2 regions of the Streptomyces sp. NBC_00259 genome follow, and region 1 is predicted to be linked to the other one. Evidence: riboswitches for the same ligand, from Rfam matches in the RefSeq annotation. Region 1 holds a riboswitch; the other holds the start of a gene.
The links. A riboswitch is a leader RNA that binds a small molecule or an ion and turns the genes downstream of it on or off. The one in region 1 is predicted to bind S-adenosylmethionine.

Region 1 (9,024 bases):
ACCGAGCACAGCGCGTCGGCGCTGCCCGTACCGCAGTTGGAACGCGGCGACGCCACGGAGAGGTTGCTGCCGAGCCGGCCGTTGCCTCCCGCCGCGGCGCTCGCACCGTCCGAGCCGTCCACGGTGACCGAGTACGTGATGGTCGCCGTCTTCCCGGCCGGGATGTCGCCGGAGTACGACAGCACGGGCTCGGCGTAGCCGACCGTGCCGAGGCTGGCCGTGGCGTTGCCGTCGTAGACGGCGTCGTCGAGGGTGTCGGCGAGATCGTCGGTGAACCGGACGCCCGGGTAGTCCCGCCGGCCGGTGTTCTTCGCCGTGATGGTGAAGGTGACGGTGCCTCCGGGGGCGACCGACTCCGCCGACGCCGACTTGGTGATCTCCAGGTCGGGGACCGGTACGGACAGGGCGAGCGCCGACGGTACGTAGCTGTCGCCGTCCGTCTCGAAGGAGAGCGTGGCGGAGCGGGCGCCGGGCCGGATCGCGTCGTCCGGGAGGGCGAAGTCCTTGGCGTCGATGCTGAGGTTGTCGCGCAGCCCCGGGGCGGCCGCGCCCCGGGCGACGCCCGCGAAGAAGTTGTCGGCGCGGCCGGTGTCGGGGCCGGTCATGTCGCGGCCGTCGACGCGGAAGCGGTCGCCCGTGCGGTTGCGGTCGCCGCCGTAGGCCGTGACGGACGCGCGGATCTGCCCGGCGGAGCGGTGGAAGCCGTTGGCGGGGACGGTGGTGGCGGGGGCGCCGGGGCGCTGCAGGGCGTGTCCGCCGTAGATCTGGACGGTGCGCCGCTCGGGTGCGAAGCGCGCGTCCGGGGCGTCGTACGCGTAGACGACCGAGAGGGACCAGCCCGCGGCGCAGCCCCGGCCGGCCGGGGCCCAGACGCCGCCGACCGCGACGGTCAGCGGTTTGCCGGTGCCCACGACGCGGGCGAAGGCGCCGGTGACATCGGCCTCGCCGGTGTAGTAGTGCGCTCCCGGTGCCGAGTCCGGGTCCCTGACCAGGTTCTCGGCGATGACCCCGACCGGCTTGTTCCGGTCGACACGGATCGAGGGCACGGACTTCAGCGGGTCGCCGGGGGAGGGGCGCGCGACGGATCCGGAGCCGTCGCAGCTGTTCAGCAGGATGCCGTTCGGGGCGCGGTACGTGCCGTCGTTGCCGCCCCAGAAGAGCCGGGCGTAGGTGACGCGGGCGCGTGGCGGCACGGTGATCCGGCCGGTGCTGGACCCGTGGCCGGACGACATCCGGGCGGTGTCGAGCCGCCGCATCTCGAACTCTTCCAGCGGTGCTCCGCCGGTGCCGGCGGCGGCGCCCGTCCCGGAGGTCGCCGTCGTGCACCGGGCCGCCGCGTCGCGGGGGTCCGCGGGGCAGCCCAGGACCGTGTTGCCGATGGTGGTGAAGTCACCGTAGACCGAGGCGGCGTAACGCTTCTGGAAGGTGGAGACAGGGGACTCGGGGGACACGGGGGACGCGGGGGACGCGGTGCCGGCGACGGCCGGACCGGTCGAGACCGTGGTGACGGCCGCGACGACCGTCAGGGCCCCGAAGAGACGGGGCAACCTGGAATGCCGGCGCCGAGCGCCCGTAGATCTCACATAGCCCATAAGTCCGAAATGTAGACAATGTGTCCGGCTGTACCCGGTTACGCCGCGCCCGTGTCCCGCCGCTTACGCCGCCCGGCCCTTGCCGCGTACTCCGCGACCTCCGCCATCGGTGGCCGCTCCTCCGTGTCCACCGGATGCGTACGCGGGACGAAACCGGCCTCGCCCCGCTCGAACTGGGTCAGCGCAGGACGCACCAAATGGCCGCGGGACAGCCGCAGTTGCGCGGTGCGGTAGATCGCCGCCGCCATCCGGCCCAGCGCCTGCCCGTCCTGGTGGCGGTGCAGCCGCTCCCCCACGTCCACCTGCGCCAGCGCGTCCAGGCCCACCGTGTGCAGCGCGTCCACCAGCAGGCCGAGCTCCACCCCGTACCCGACCGGGAACGGCAGCCGCTCCAGCAGCGAGCGCCGCCCCGCGTACTCACCGCCGAGCGGCTGGACGAAGCCCGCCAGCTGCGGCCAGTGCAGATTGAGCAGCGGCCGCGCCACCAGCTCGGTCACCCTGCCCCCCTGGCCCGGGGTCCCGGCCAGCGGCCGGTCGTACATCGCCTTCACGAACTGCACCCCGGGATCGGTCAGCAGCGGGCCGACGATCCCGGAGACGAAGTCCGCGGAGAACTCCCGCAGGTCCGCGTCCACGTAACAGACGATGTCGCCGCTCGTCACCAGCAGTGAGCGCCACAGCACCTCGCCCTTGCCGGCCACGGCCGGTACACGGGGGAGGATCGCGTCCCGGTGCACCACCCGCGCCCCGGCGCGCGCCGCCACCTCGGCGGTGCGGTCCGTGGACCCCGAGTCGATCACCACCAGCTCGTCCACGAGCGGCACCGCGTCCGTCATCAGCTCACGGCGGATCACGGCGACGATCTCCCCGACCGTCGCCTCCTCGTTCAGGGCCGGGAGCACCACGCTGACCGTGGTGTTCTGCTTGGCGGCGAGCAGCTGGTCCAGTGGCCGGTCCGTCACCGACCAGGACCGCCGGGCGAGCCAGCGCTCCACCTCTTCCAGCACGTGATCTCCATCTCGCGGATCGGACGACCATCTCAAGCGTCCGGGGGTTCGGTTACAGTCTTGAACAACGCGGACGGCCGTCGTATGTCGGGGTCGTCGCGCGGACACAATCGAATACCGCTCATCCAGAGGGGCAGAGGGATACGGCCCGTTGAAGCCCCGGCAACCCTCCAGCCGTTCTCGGCGCACGTCATCACGTCGCGCGCGAGGCTCACGGCTAGGGAAGGTGCCAATTCCGTCTCGCGGCGAGATGCGCCGCGGGGAAGATGAGGAGAAAGGGCCTCGCCTCCATGGCTGCGCAGACTGTTGCCACCACCAATGATTCTGCCGACACCTCCGGCACCGTCGATCTGGGCCCCGCCTCCGGGCTCTCCTGCCGCGAGTGCGGCGAGCGGTTCGCCCTCGGCCCGATCTTCGCCTGCGAGATCTGTTTCGGGCCGCTCGAAGTCGCGTACGACCTGCCGAGCGGCGACCCCGAGACGCTGCGCAAGCAGATCGAGAGCGGCCCGGCGAACATCTGGCGCTACGCCCCGCTGCTCCCCGTCCCCGCCGACGTGGCGAGCAAGCCGAACCTGAACCCGGGCTGGACCCAGCTCGTCCAGGCCGACAACCTCGCCCGCGAGCTGGGCGTCGAGCCGGGCAAGCTCTTCGTCAAGGACGACTCCGGGAACCCGACGCATTCCTTCAAGGACCGCGTCGTCGCCCAGGCCCTGGAGGCCGCCCGCGCCTTCGGCTTCACCACCCTCTCCTGCTCCTCCACCGGCAACCTGGCGGGCGCCGTCGGCGCCGCGGCCGCCCGCGCCGGATTCCGCTCCTGTGTGTTCATCCCGCACGACCTGGAGCAGGGCAAGGTCGTCATGGCCGCGGTCTACGGCGGCGAGCTCGTCGGCATCGAGGGCAACTACGACGACGTCAACCGCTTCTGCTCCGAGCTCATCGGCGACCCGGCGGGCGAGGGCTGGGGCTTCGTCAACGTCAATCTCCGCCCGTACTACGGCGAGGGATCCAAGACGCTCGCGTACGAGATCTGCGAGCAGCTCGGCTGGCGCATCCCCGACCAGATCGTCATCCCGATCGCCTCCGGCTCCCAGCTGACCAAGATCGACAAGGGTCTGCAGGAGCTGATCAAGATCGGCCTCGTCGAGGACAAGCCCTACAAGATCTTCGGCGCCCAGGCCGAGGGCTGCTCCCCGGTGTCCGTGGCCTTCAAGGCCGGCCACGACGTGGTCAGGCCGCAGAAGCCCGACACCATCGCCAAGTCCCTGGCGATCGGCAACCCGGCGGACGGCCCGTACGTCCTGGACATCTGCCGCCGCACCGGCGGCGCCGTCGAGGACGTCACCGACGAGCAGATCGTGGACGCGATCAAGCTGCTGGCCCGCACGGAGGGCGTCTTCACCGAGACCGCGGGCGGCACCACCCTCGGTGTGGCGAAGAAGCTGATCGAGTCCGGTGCCATCGACCCGTGCCTCACCACGGTCGTCATCAACACGGGTGACGGCCTCAAGACCCTCGACGCGGTGGCGCCCACGACGGGTATGTCCGCGGTCATCCGCCCCAACCTGGACTCCTTCCGAGAGGCTGGTCTCGCATGAGCGTCAACGTCCGCATCCCCACCATCCTCCGCACCTACACGGGTGGCCGGGCCGAGGTCGCGGCCGAGGGGGCGACCCTCGCCGAGGTGATCGCCGACCTGGAGCAGAACCACACGGGCATCGCGGCCCGGGTCCTGGACGACCAGGGCAAGCTGCGCCGCTTCGTGAACGTGTACGTCAACGACGACGACGTGCGTTTCGAGCAGGGGCTGGAGACGGCGACGCCGGACGGCGCCGGCATTTCGATCATCCCGGCCGTCGCCGGCGGCTGATCCTCACTTTCCGTAAGCAGAATTGCCCCCTCCGCAAGCTCCGTGGAGGGGGCAATTCTGCATGGTTGAGCGCGGTAGAGTTGGGGAAGCCTCCTCCGCTGCTTGTGCCAGGCGCATATGAGAATGCGCGCGCCCGCGATAAGAAGCAGCCAAAGTGTTCGAGCTTGATGCACGTTAAGTGTGCTTTGCCCGGCCCGACTTGCCCGGGAATGCTCGTAATCCTCGTAAATCGTCCTTTCGGTCCTGCCCGGAATTCTCGTCCGATTGACCTGTTGCAGAGGGCAGTTGGACAGATACATTCAGCCGCGGTCGACGCGTTCCGGCGCACATCCACGCCACACATCGTGGGTGAGGTCTGACCCGGGTCCGCGAGGTGCGGTCCTGTGCAAGGGCCAGTAATAGGGGAGTTAGGCATGGCTCAGGGCACCGTCAAGTGGTTCAACGCGGAGAAGGGGTACGGCTTCATCGCGGTCGACGGTGGTGCGGATGTTTTCGTCCACTACAGCGCGATCCAGATGGACGGTTACCGCACCCTGGAGGAGGGTCAGCGAGTCGAGTTCGAGATCTCGCAGGGCCAGAAGGGGCCGCAGGCGGACATGGTCCGCGCAGCCGGCTGAGCGCCGACTGACTGCAGCAACGTGACGGAGGGCCCGTACCCGCACTGGGTACGGGCCCTCCGACGCGTCCGGAGGTCCGATCGCCGAGCCCGCCGCCCGTCGGGGCTTCCTCGAAGCCGCTTGCACTCGAAGGGGTCGAGTGCTAATCATTGGCGTTAGCACTCTCCGAGTGAGAGTGACAACTAAGGACCGGGTCGGTGAGGCCCGCAGGCCGGGTGGGGCAAGGAACCACAAGGCATGCAGGCCGTCCGTCGCGGGCGCCAGCGCGGTCCGGAGAAATCCACCCCAGTCCGGGAGGACCACTTCACATGGCCAAGATCATCGCGTTCGACGAGGAGGCACGGCGCGGTCTCGAGCGCGGGATGAACCAGCTCGCCGACGCCGTCAAGGTCACCCTTGGCCCCAAGGGCCGGAACGTCGTCCTCGAGAAGAAGTGGGGCGCCCCCACGATCACCAACGATGGTGTTTCCATCGCCAAGGAGATCGAGCTCGAGGACCCGTACGAGAAGATCGGCGCCGAGCTGGTCAAGGAAGTCGCCAAGAAGACGGACGACGTCGCCGGTGACGGTACGACCACCGCGACCGTCCTCGCCCAGGCGCTGGTCCGCGAGGGCCTGCGCAACGTGGCGGCCGGCGCCAACCCGATGGCCCTGAAGCGCGGCATCGAGAAGGCCGTCGAGGCCGTCTCCGGCGCCCTGCTCGACCAGGCGAAGGAGGTCGAGACGAAGGAGCAGATCGCCTCCACCGCCTCCATCTCCGCCGCCGACACCCAGATCGGCGAGCTCATCGCCGAGGCGATGGACAAGGTCGGCAAGGAAGGCGTCATCACCGTCGAGGAGTCCCAGACCTTCGGTCTGGAGCTCGAGCTCACCGAGGGCATGCGCTTCGACAAGGGCTACATCTCGGCGTACTTCGCCACCGACATGGAGCGTATGGAGGCCTCGCTCGAGGACCCGTACATCCTGATCGTCAACTCCAAGATCTCCTCGGTGAAGGACCTGCTCCCGCTGCTGGAGAAGGTCATGCAGTCGGGCAAGCCGCTGCTGATCATCGCCGAGGACGTCGAGGGCGAGGCCCTGTCGACCCTGGTCGTCAACAAGATCCGTGGCACCTTCAAGTCCGTCGCCGTCAAGGCCCCGGGCTTCGGTGACCGCCGCAAGGCCATGCTCGGCGACATCGCCATCCTCACCGGTGGCACGGTCATCTCCGAGGAGGTCGGTCTCAAGCTGGAGAACGCCGGCGTGGACCTGCTCGGCCGCGCCCGCAAGGTCGTCATCACCAAGGACGAGACCACGATCGTCGACGGTGCCGGTGAGAGCGACCAGGTTGCCGGTCGCGTCAACCAGATCCGCGCCGAGATCGAGAACTCCGACTCGGACTACGACCGCGAGAAGCTCCAGGAGCGCCTCGCGAAGCTGGCCGGCGGCGTGGCCGTCATCAAGGCCGGCGCCGCGACCGAGGTCGAGCTCAAGGAGCGCAAGCACCGCATCGAGGACGCCGTTCGCAACGCGAAGGCGGCCGTCGAGGAGGGCATCGTCGCCGGTGGTGGCGTGGCTCTCATCCAGGCGTCCGCTGTCTTCGAGAAGCTCGAGCTCGAGGGCGACGAGGCCACCGGTGCCGCCGCTGTGAAGCTGGCCCTGGAGGCCCCGCTGAAGCAGATCGCCGTCAACGCCGGCCTCGAGGGCGGCGTCGTGGTGGAGAAGGTGCGCAACCTGACCCCGGGTCACGGCCTGAACGCCGCGACCGGCGAGTACGTCGACCTGGTCGCCGAGGGCATCATCGACCCGGCGAAGGTCACCCGCTCCGCCCTGCAGAACGCGGCCTCCATCGCCGCGCTGTTCCTCACCACCGAGGCCGTCATCGCCGACAAGCCGGAGAAGGCCTCCGCGGCCGCTCCGGGCGGCATGCCGGGCGGTGACATGGACTTCTGATCGACCTGCTGGTTGATCAACCGTCCTGAACCGAGGGCGGCACCCCCACTCCCAGGGGGTGCCGCCCTCGGGCGTTTTTCGGCCCCGGCGTCAGCCCCGGAGCTCCGCGAGCCGCTCCAGGTCGTCCCGGGCCGACCGCCGCTCCTCGGCGGTGAGACGGGCCTCGGCGGCGCCGGCCTCGGCGAGGGAGGAGGCCGCGGTCTCCTGGTCGTCCAGACGCCCCGCGACATCCGCGCGCAGGACGAGCAGGCGGAGCAGCTCCACCGGCGTGGGCCGCTCGTCGTCGAGCCCCAGCGCCCGGTCGAGGATCTTCGCGGCGCCCGCCAGGTCCTCCTTCGAGTCCGCGAACAGCGACGCGAGATGCAGGGCTCGGGCGAAGGTCTCCTTGGGAGCGGGCCGGTGGTGCTGGTCCTCGCTGATCGGCTGCCCGATGCGGATGCAGTTGCCGCCCGGATCGCTCATCAGGAACTGCCGTGTGCCGTACGACATGTCCTTCAGCGGTCCGAGCCGCGGCAGCCCGCGCGTGGGGATCTTCCCGTACGCCGTCTTGAGCGCGGTCCGGAACGCGGTGTGCAGGTTGTCGACGTCGTCGGTCAGGACGTAACAGGTGCTGTACGAGGCGGCCGGCTCGTAGCCCCTCATCCCGAAGAAGTGCAGCTCGATGTCGCCGCGCGTCACGGCCGCGTACGGGTTGGGGCTCTTCTGCACGAAGGCCACCTCGAACCCGAGCGCGGTGTAGAAGTCGAGCACGGGCTGGATGGTGTGGCAGGGCAGCATCGGAATGACCTTCTCACTCATGCCACCACTCTAATCAAACTTGATTAGTCGCGGGCGGTTGTGGCGCGACCGGAGCTGTTCTTGCGGGGCGGCCGGTGCGGCGTGAAGCTGAAGAGGTGCGGACCGATGTGCACGCCCACTTGTGGAGCGAGGACTATCTCCGCCTCCTGGAGTCCTACGGGCGCGACGACACGGCGACCCAGCGGGGCCTGGGAGCGGGCGACAGCCCGGCGGAACTCGACGCGCGGTTCACGATGAACGACGCCGCCGGCATCGACCACCAGATCCTGTCCGTCTCCCCGCAGACGCCGTACTTCCCGGACGAGACCGAAGCGGTCACCGCCGCGCGCCTCGCCAACAACCACTACGCCGACGTCGTACACGCCTGGCCCACACGCTTCTCCGCCTTCGCCGCGCTGCCGCTGCCGCACCTGGACGCCTCCCTCGAGGAGCTTGCGCGGGCGCTCGACGAACTCGGGATGGCCGGGGCCGGACTGACGACATCGGTGCTCGGGCGGAGCCTCGGGGACCCCGCTTTCCGGCCCCTGTTCGAGGAGTTGGACCACCGGGGCTCCGTGCTCAGCCTGCACCCCGCGGGGCGGGACGCGGGCTCGCCGCTCATCGCCGAGAACCGGATGCGATGGATGGTCGGCGCGCCGACCGAGGACACCATCTGCGCGATGCACCTGATGCTCGAAGGCGTCCCCAGCCGCTTCCCGCGACTGCGGATCGTCAACTCCCACCTGGGCGGCGCCCTGCCCATGCTGCTGCCGCGCGCCGATCAGCACGTCCCCTGGGAGGCCCCCGACACCGCCGAGATGCCGAGCCTCGCCGCGCGCCGGATGTACTACGACACGGTCGCCCACGGCCACGAGCCGGCGCTGCGGGCGGCCGCCGAGTCGTTCGGCGCCGGCCGGCTGATGCTCGGCACGGACTTCCCGTACCAGACCGGCGAAGGGCTCCGCCGTGCCGTCACCTTCATCGAGGAGACGCTGGTCCCGGAGGAGGCGGAAGCGGTACTGGAGGCAGGCGCGGGCCTGCTCCCGGCGGCAAGCGGGTCCCTGCGGGGTCAGTGGGCGTAGTCCTTGAGCTTCTCGGTGGCGAGCGTGATGTCGACGGGGGCGGGGAGGGGGACGGCGTCGCCGTACTTGTAGGTCGGGTGCTGCCGGTAGGTGCCGTTCTCCGGCTCGCTGAAGACGGTCAGTGTGTTGTCGTCGCGGTCGATGGGGAGGT
Region 2 (9,024 bases), 1.5 Mb from region 1:
CCCTGGTCCCTGCCTTCAGCCGGTCGAGTTCCTCGCGGAGCCGCTCCAGCTCGCGCCGGCTCTCCTCGTCGGCGCGCTCGGCGTCCGCGCGCTGGGCCTCCTCGCCCGCGGCGGCCACCAGCTTCACCCAGCCCGCCGGGCGCAGCACATAGGCGGCCGCGGCCACGTCGACGGGGTCCGCGGCAGCGGGCGCGGTCCCCGTCTCCAGCGCACCGGTCAGCTCCGGCTGCGACTCCCGCAGCCGTTCGCCGATGCGCTGCCGGAACAGCGGGTCGCCCTCCAGGGCCGCGGCCATGGCGTTGCCCGCGAACTTCGCGCGGCGCGTCGGGGTGAAGCGGGCGTACTGCCGCAACTGGGTGGGAAGTTCGTTGACGGTCAGCCCGCCGAAGGCGTCCGAGACCAGGGCGACGACACGTCGCCGTACACCTTCCGGCAGCGGGCGGTCGAGCGCCTCGGCGGCGTCGCCGGCACCGGCCGGCCCGGCGCCGCTGTCAGGCTGCTCCACGATCCGTCACCCCACTGTTCCTCCGTACGGGTCCGCACGGCTCCGCTCAGGAGTCGCCGCCCGGCCTGTCCACCAGTTCGATCTGATCCACGGCGTTGCACCAGCGACAGCGGACCGACTCGATGGTCTCACTGACCACCTCGCGCTCCTCCACCTTGGGCTCGCCCGCCAGGTCCAGATGGACGTACTCGACGACCTTGGACGAACGGGTCACGTCGAAGCGGGTCAGATTGCCGCACAGGGTGCAGCGCCACCGGGTGCCTGCCGTCGGCATGGGTACCGTCGTCATCGTGCCGTCCTCGTCTCTTCGTGCGTACTGCCCGTAACCCTACGACCTCACCGGTCCGCCGTGACACGGCGAGGCAGTCTGCCCCCTTCGGTCCCGGTACGCCATGCTCTGGTCATGATCGATCGGTGGACAGCGGCGAGGAGCGCGTTGAGGGGTCCCTCCGTGACCTACGGAGTGATCGGTCTGTGCAGTCTGCTCTTCGTCATCGGCCCGGTCTCCGGGCTCAACCCGTCCTACGGCACCGGGGACACTCTGCTCGCCGCGCAGACCGTCCACTTCGAACGCTGGGGCGTCATCCCGAGCGAGCTGCTGCGCGGCTCCCCCCGGGCCCTCCTCACCCCGCTCACCGCGCTCTTCGTGCACGGAAGCTGGCTCCATCTGCTGGGCAACATGCTGTTCCTCTATGTCTTCGGGGCGATGGCCGAGGAACGCATGGGGCATGTGCAGTTCGCCCTCTTCTACGTCGGCTGCGGCTATCTCGCGCTCGTCGCCTACGCGGCGGCCAACGCGGAGTCGGACCACACACTGGTCGGCGGGTCCGGAGCGATCTCGGGAGTGCTGGGCGCCTTCCTGTGCCTCTTCCCGAGGGCGCGGGTGACCAGCCTCTACCCCTTTCTGTTCTTCCTGCCGCTGCGCTTCCCCGCGTGGATCGTGCTGATCTTCTGGTTCACGCTGCAATGGCTGGCGGAGGCACAGAGCACGTCGACGGGTCCCGGGGTGGCGTATCTGGCGCATCTGGTGGGGTTCGGGATCGGGTTCCTCTACGCGTGGGGCCGATTCCGGCAGGCGGCTAGAGTGAAAGCCCAAGCAGCGGCCACCGAGGGAGAAAGACAGCCGTGATCACCGCGATCGTGCTCATCAAGACCAGCGTGGACCGCATTCCCGAGATCGCCGAATCGATCGCCGCCCTGGACAGCGTCAGTGAGGTCTTCTCGGTCACGGGTACGTACGACCTGATCGCCATGGTCCGCGTCGCCAAGCACGACGACCTGGCCGACGTCATCCCGGGCAGCATCAGCAGGATCCCGGGCGTCGAGGCGACGGACACGCACGTCGCGTTCCGCACGTACTCCCAGCACGACCTGGAGGCGGCCTTCGCGATCGGCCTCGACGCGTAGGCGCGTCCGGCTCGCCCTCGGGCCGGGCTCCTGCCCGGCCACGTGGCCGCCGACGGTGACACCGCCCTCGGCCACGCCGTCACCGGCGGCTTCGATCTGATGGTCCTCGACATCGGCCTGCCCGGCCGCGACGGCTTCACCGTGCTGCGGGAGCTGCGCGAGGCCCGGGTGACCCTGCCGGTGATCGTGCTGACCGCCCGCGACTCGGTACGGGACACGGTGGCCGGCCTGGAGGGCGGCGCGGACGACTGGATGACCAAGCCCTTCCGCTTCGAGGAGCTGCTGGCCCGGGTGAGGCTGCGGCTGCGCACGGCGGCCCGCGCCCCCGAGGTCACGATGCTGCGCAGCGGTGACATCGGGCTGGATCTGCGGACCCGCAGGGCGCGCTCGGCCGGGCGCACCGTGGACCTGACGGCCCGTGAGTTCGTCCTGCTGGAGCTGTTCCTGCGCCACCCCGGGCAGGTCCTGTCGCGGGAGCAGATCCTGTCCCATGTGTGGGGGTACGACTTCGCCCCCGGGTCGAACATCGTGGACGTGTACGTCCGCGCCCTGCGCAAGAAGCTGGGCGCCGAGTGCCTGGAGACGGTCCGCGGCATGGGCTATCGCATGCCGTAGCAAACCCGCCCCGTCTCCTCGTCCATGAAGTTCCCTTCACAAACGGCTCATTGGGGACTCACGGCGGGCGTCGAGGCTGATGGTCGTGACCTTCTCCCTCAGGCACACGGCCTGGCTCTGCGCCGCGTTCTCGCTCTGCGCGCTGCTCGCCGTGCCCTCCAACGTCCCGGCCTCGGCGCGGACGCCCGGCTCACGCTCGGCGTCTTCGCCCTCGCCACCTTCGCCTGGATCGCCCTGCCGGTCGACGACACGTATGTCGCGCTGGGCGCCGGACTGGCACTCGCCGCGACCGGTGTGATCAGCAGCGAGACACTGTTCGCGACCCTCGTGATGCCACGGTGTGGCTGTTGATCTGCGCGTTCGTGCTGGCCGCCGCCGTGACCCGGACGGGCCTCGCGGGCCGGGCGGCCGCGTTCCTGGTGAGCGGCGCCAGGACCGTACGGCAACTGGCGCATCTGACGACGGCCGCGCTCGTCGTCACCGCGTTCGCCGTACCGGCCACCTCCGGACGGGCCGCCCTCGCCCTCCCGGTCTTCCTCGCGCTCACCCGGGCGCTCGCCGGCCGCAAGCGGCTGGTGGTGATGCTGGCGCTGCTCTTCCCGACCGTGGTCCTGCTGTCCGCCGTCGCCACGCTCATCGGCGCCGGGGCCCATCTGATCACCGTCAACGTGCTGTGGGAGCGGACCGGTGAGCGGATCGGCTTCGTCGAATGGCTGCTGCTCGGGCTGCCGCTGGCGGTCGTGTCGTCCCATCTCGCGGCCGAGGCCGTGCTGTTGACGACGACCCGGCGCGCCGACCGGCGCGTTCCGGTACGGATCGGCGTGGCACAGCTCCAGCAACACTGCGACGACCCGGCCACTCCGCTCAGCGGCCCGCTGACCACCGCCGAGACCCGCTGCCTGGCGCTGCTCGGCACGGTCGTGACGCTGTGGTGCAGCGAGCCGCTGCACCATGTGCCGCCGGCGCTGGTCGCGCTGATCGGCGCCGTGGTCGCGGTCTCGCCGGCACTCGGCACCGTGGGGCTCAAGGACGGGCTGCGGACGGTGCCCTGGCCACTGCTGCTCTTCATGGCCGCGACCACGGCGACGGGGGTCGCGCTCGCCGAGTCCGGGGCGGCGGACTGGCTGGTCGGCGGGCTGCCGCCGGCCCTGCCCGCGTGGTTCTTCCTCGTCGTGGTGATCGCGGTGTCGACGGCGGCGCATCTGGTGCTGCAGTCACGTTCCGCCCGCTCGTCCGTGCTGGTCCCGCTGGTCGTGGCGGCGGCTGCCGGGGCAGGCGTCAACCCGGTGGCCGCGGCGCTCGCGTCCACCGCCGCGGCCGGGTTCTGTCACACACTGCCGGCCTCCGCGAAGCCCGTCGCGCTCTTCGCCGAGCTGCCCGGCAGCTACACACCGCGCGATCTGCTGCGGCTCTCCGCCGTGCTCGCGCCGCTCACCGCGGCGCTGGTGCTGCTCTTCGTCCTCACCGTGTGGCCGCTGCTCGGCGTGCCCGTACTCCTGGAGAAGCCATGACCGACAGGTTCCCGAGGCCCTACCGCATCGCTGTCGCCCCCAGCGGCTTCAAGGAGTCCCTGTCCGCCGCGCAGGCCGCCGCGTCGATCGCCGAAGGGCTGCTGCGGGTCGTGCCGGACGCCGGGATCGACCTGATCCTGCTGGTCGACGGCGGCGAGGGCACGGCGGCGGCGCTGGCCGCGGCGACGGGCGGGCGGCTCGTGCGTCTCACCGCCACCGGGCCGGTCGGCGAGCCCGTGGGCACGCACCTCGCGCTGCTCGGCCCCGGCACGGCGGTCGTCGAGATGGCCGCGGTCGCCGGGCTGTCCCTCGTACCGCCCGACCGCCGCGATCCCGTGCGCACGACGACGTACGGTGTCGGCGAGCTGATCCGCGCCGCGCTGGACTCGGGCGCCCGCCGCATCCTCGTCGGCTGCGGCGACTCGGGCACGTCGGACGGCGGGGCGGGAGCGCTGCAGGCGCTCGGTGCACGACTGCTGGACGCCGAGGGGCGCGAACTCGGCAGGGGCGGCGGAGAGTTGCTCCACCTGGACCGCATCGACACGGGCGGCCTCGACCCGCGGCTGGCACGCGCCGAGATCCTGGTGGCCTGCAATCCGCACAACGTGCTGTGCGGGGAGCGGGGGGTGGCTCGGGTCTTCGGTCCTCAGAGGGGGGCGACGCAGGCGCAGGTGGAGCGGCTCTCGGCGGGGCTGGAGCGGTGGGCGGCGGTGCTGACGCGCGATGTCCTGCGGGCGCCCTGCCCGCTCCGCCGCTCCTCGGGCACCGACGGGGTACCGTCCGGCGCGGCGTGGCTCGGCGGGCGCTTCGAGGCCGGCCACGGCCCGGGGGACGGCGGAGGTGTGCCCGATCTCCGGCTCTCCCCCGGTACCGGGGCCTCGGGCGGCCTCGGTGCCGGACTCGCCGCCGTCGGAGGGCGGCTGCTGCCTCGGTTCGAGGTGCTCCTCGGCCACCTCGATCTGGACGCACGGCTCGCCGCCGCCGATCTCGTCGTCACCGCCGAGGGCGCCCTCGACGCCCAGACGCCGCACGGCAAGATCCCGGCCGAGGTGGCCCACCGCGCCAAGCGGGCGGGCCGTCCGGTGCTCGCGCTCGCCGGCACGCTGGGGCACGGTGCGCACGAGGTGCGGGCCGTCGGGGTGGACGCGTACAGCTCGATCGTGCCCGCTCCCGTGCCGCTGCGCGAAGCGCTCGGCCGCGCCGGCGAATTCCTCGCCGACGCGGCCGAGCGCGCCATAAGGATGATCCTGCTGGGGACCCGTCTGCCGTCGCCGCTCGCTCAGACCGCGGGCACGCAACGGCCGTCCTCGGTGCGGTAGTTCCACTTCGCACCGTCGCGCACGAGCTCCTTCACCGCCCGGACGAACCGTTCGACGTGCTCGTCCGGCGTACCGGCCCCGAAGCTCACCCGGATCGCGTTCAGCAACCTCTCCCCCGGCTCGGCCTCCGGCGCGCCGCACTCGCCCACGTCCTGCGGGTCGCTGCCGAGCAGGGTGCGGACCAGCGGGTGGGCGCAGAACAGGCCGTCGCGTACGCCGATGCCGTACTCGGCCGAGAGCGCGGCGGCGAAGTGGGAGCTGTTCCAGCCCTCGACCACGAAGGAGATGACGCCGACCCGCGGAGAATCGTCGCCGAACAGCGACAGCACCTTGACCTCGGGGACCTCGGCGAGGCCGTCGCGGACCTTCGTGATGAGGTGCTGCTCGCGCGCGACGAGCGTGCCGAAGCCGGCCTCGGTCAGCGCCTTGCAGGCGGAGGCGATGGAGTAGACGCCGATGACGTTCGGCGAGCCGGCCTCGTGGCGGGCGGCGGTGCTGTGCCACTCGACGTCCACCCCGCCGTCCGTGCGCCGTGCGACCTTCCGTGAGGCGCCGCCGCCCGCGAGGTACGGCTCCGCGTCCTGCAGCCAGTCCGCGCGTCCGGCGAGGACACCGGAGCCGAAGGGCGCGTACAGCTTGTGCCCGGAGAAGGCGACCCAGTCGACGTCCAACTCCCGCACCGAGAGCGGGTGGTGAGGGGCGAGCTGCGCGGCGTCGAGGACGATGCGGGCGCCGTGGGCGTGCGCGGCGGCTGCCAGCTCCCGTACCGGCCACAGCTCACCGGTCACATTGGACGCGCCCGTCACGCAGACCAGCGCGGGGCCGTAGGGGTCGCGGTCGGCGAGCGCCGTCTCCAGGGTCCGCACCGCCTCCCCGTGCGTGCGCGGCGCGTTGAGGTAGGTGACGCGGGCGTCCCTCCACGGCAGCAGGGAGGCGTGGTGCTCCGTCTCGAAGACGAAGACCTGGCAGTCGGCGGGGAGCGCGGCGGCCAGCAGATTCAGCGAGTCGGTCGTGGAGCGGGTGAACACGACCTGGTCGTCGTCCCGGCAGTCCAGGAACTCGTGGACCGTCCCCCGGCTGTTCTCGAACAGGTCGGTGGACAGCTGCGAGAGGTATCCGGCGCCGCGGTGCACGCTGCCGTAGTAGGGGGCGTACGCGGCGACGTCGTCCCACACGCGCTGCAGCGCCGGGGCGCTGGCCGCGTAGTCGAGGGCGGCGTACGTGACTTCGCCACCGGTCACGAGCGGGACGGTGACGTCCCGGCCGAGGACCGGCAGCGGGGCGGCACAGCAGGGGTCGGCGTCGGTGACGGCCGCGGACGTGGCGACGGCGGGGGCAGGGACGGTGACGGCGGGGGCGGCGTCGGGGCGCACGGACATGGCGGTATCTCCCGGGAGGAAAGGGCGAAATGGCTGTGGAGAACCCGTAGGGCGGCTGAACTGCCGCTCGGCATACGGGTGTTGCCTCGACGTACGGCGTGACGGCACGCACGTACGGAGGTGAGGGAAGAGGGGCCGAGGGGCCCTAGCGCATTCGCTTGCTCACGAGACAGCTCCCTTGAGGACCAGGACCCCAGGGGCAGGGGTCCGCGCTTGCCGTAGACCTCGCTGCCTACGACCTGGTCTTCACCCGGGGCACCCCGCCACGGACGGAGGGTTGCCGGACAGCGGGCCGGGGCCGTAGTCGCTGTCACTCATGACCTTGAGGAGAATCCTGCCACACGTTCCGGAGCGCGCAAGGCGCAGTCCGTCATGCGGACTGCGCCCTGCGTCACATGGATCGGCGCCTAGCGATTGCTCGCCGCCACCCAGCGCTCCAGCGCCCGCTTCGCCGCGCCCGAGTCGATGGACTCCGCCGCCTGCGCCATGCCGGTCCTGAGCCGGTCCACCAGGTCGCCCTCGCCGTCCCCCAGCGCGGCCAGCGCCGCCGCCGAGTTCAGCAGCACCGCGTCCCGCACCGGCCCGGTCTCGCCGGCGAGCAGTCTGCGGGCCACGTCCGCGTTGTACGAGGCGTCCGCGCCGCGCAGCGCCTCCACCGGGACCAGTTCGATACCGACGTCCCGCGGGTCGAAGGCCTCCTCACGCACCGCGCCGTCGCGCACCACCCACACCCGGGAGGTCGCGGTCGTGGTGAGCTCGTCGAGTCCGTCGTCCCCGCGGAAGACCAGCGCGCTGGAGCCGCGCTCGGCCAGCACCCCGGCCATGATCGGCGCCATCCGGGCGTCGGCGACACCGGTGGCCTGCGCCTTGACCCGTGCGGGGTTGGTCAGCGGACCCAGGAAGTTGAACGTCGTACGGATGCCGAGTTCCTTGCGCGCCGCCGCCACATGCCGCAGGGCGGGGTGGAACTTCACGGCGAAGCAGAAGGTGATCCCGGCCTCCTCGGCGACCTCCGCGACCCGCTGCGGCGTCAGCTCCAGATTGACGCCGAGCTTCTCCAGGACGTCGGAGGCGCCGCTGGCGCTGGACGCCGCACGGTTGCCGTGCTTGACGACCTTCGCGCCGGTGCCGGCGACGACGATCGCGGACATCGTCGAGATGTTGACGGTCTTGGCGCCGTCGCCGCCCGTGCCCACGATGTCGACGGTCGCCCCGGGGACCTCGATCGTCCTGGCGTGCTCGTACATCGTCCGTACGAGCCCGGCGATCTCCTCGACGGTCTCCCCCTTGGCGCGCAGGGCGACGGCGAATCCCGCGATCTGCGCGTCGGTGGCCTCGCCCCGCAGGATCCGGTCCATCGCCCAGGCGGTGGCGTCCGCGCTCTGGTCGCGTCCGTAGAGCAGGGAGTCCAGTACCCCGGGCCAGGAACGGCCCGCCGCGGTAGTGCTCCCCCTCACTCCGCCGGGGGTACCCCCACCTGCGGGGGTCACAGCGCTCATGGTCGCTCCTGGGTCCGTACGTATGGGATGTCTCCACCCTATCGAGCCCCGGGCACGGCAAAGGGCCCCGTCCATCGAGTGGACGGGGCCCCTGCCGTGGCGATCGCTGCGATCAGCGGGTGGGATCAGTGGTGGCCGTGGCCGCTCGTGATCTCCTTGTACTCCTCGACCGTCGGCTTCTCGATCTGGTTGCCCTCGCCGTAGTACGCCTTGCTCAGCCGTGCCCGGAGCTTCTGGCTGCGCGGCACCTTGCGCTCGACACCGTTCTCGTCGACCGTCGGGCCGATCTCGGTCGGCTTGTACTGCTCGTGCGCCGTGAGCGTGTGCAGGGCCTCCTGCGTCAGCGGCTCGTGGACCTCGACGAACTCACCGTGCGGGAGCCGCTTGATGATGCCGGACTCGCGTCCGTGCAGCACCTTGTCGCGGTCGCGCCGCTGCAGACCCAGGCAGATCCGCTTGGTGATGATGAAGGCGAGGACCGGTCCGGCGAAGAAGAAGATCCGGACGAACCAGGTGATCGAGTTGATCGACAGGTTGAAGTGGGTCGCCCAGAGGTCGTTTCCACCACCGATCAGCAACACGAAGTACCAGGTCAGCCAGGCCACGCCGAAGGCCGTACGGGTCGGGGCGTTGCGCGGGCGGTCCAGGATGTGGTGCTCGCGCTTGTCACCGGTGACCCAGGACTCGACGAACGGGTAGACCGCGATCGCCACCAGCACCAGCGGGAAGATCACCAGCGGGATGAAGACGCCCAGGACCAGCGTGTGGCCCCAGAGGTTGATCTCCCAG

Region 2: linked by a shared signal. The riboswitch ahead of OG766_RS09270 (aminotransferase class V-fold PLP-dependent enzyme) and the one ahead of thrC (threonine synthase) in region 1 are both predicted to bind S-adenosylmethionine.

The regions. Positions count from the first base shown of each region.
Region 1 covers NZ_CP108080.1:3,540,951-3,549,974, reverse strand. The annotation lists gene OG766_RS15760 (DUF7927 domain-containing protein) at 1-1,547, opposite strand, end outside; gene OG766_RS15755 (glucosyl-3-phosphoglycerate synthase) at 1,631-2,599, opposite strand; SAM riboswitch class I at 2,718-2,872, shown strand; gene thrC (threonine synthase) at 2,890-4,194, shown strand; gene OG766_RS15745 (MoaD/ThiS family protein) at 4,191-4,466, shown strand; gene OG766_RS15740 (cold-shock protein) at 4,880-5,083, shown strand; gene groL (chaperonin GroEL) at 5,392-7,014, shown strand; gene OG766_RS15730 (bleomycin resistance protein) at 7,105-7,812, opposite strand; gene OG766_RS15725 (amidohydrolase family protein) at 7,908-8,873, shown strand; gene OG766_RS15720 (Uma2 family endonuclease) at 8,861-9,024, opposite strand, start outside.
Region 2 covers NZ_CP108080.1:2,052,057-2,061,080, forward strand. The annotation lists gene OG766_RS09235 (NYN domain-containing protein) at 1-505, opposite strand, end outside; gene OG766_RS09240 (hypothetical protein) at 552-794, opposite strand; gene OG766_RS09245 (rhomboid family intramembrane serine protease) at 909-1,634, shown strand; gene OG766_RS09250 (Lrp/AsnC family transcriptional regulator) at 1,631-1,912, shown strand; partial or broken gene OG766_RS09255 (response regulator transcription factor) at 1,955-2,527, shown strand; partial or broken gene OG766_RS09260 (SLC13 family permease) at 2,607-4,038, shown strand; gene OG766_RS09265 (glycerate kinase family protein) at 4,035-5,357, shown strand; gene OG766_RS09270 (aminotransferase class V-fold PLP-dependent enzyme) at 5,318-6,736, opposite strand; SAM riboswitch class IV at 6,941-7,058, opposite strand; gene trpD (anthranilate phosphoribosyltransferase) at 7,144-8,235, opposite strand; gene qcrB (cytochrome bc1 complex cytochrome b subunit) at 8,361-9,024, opposite strand, start outside.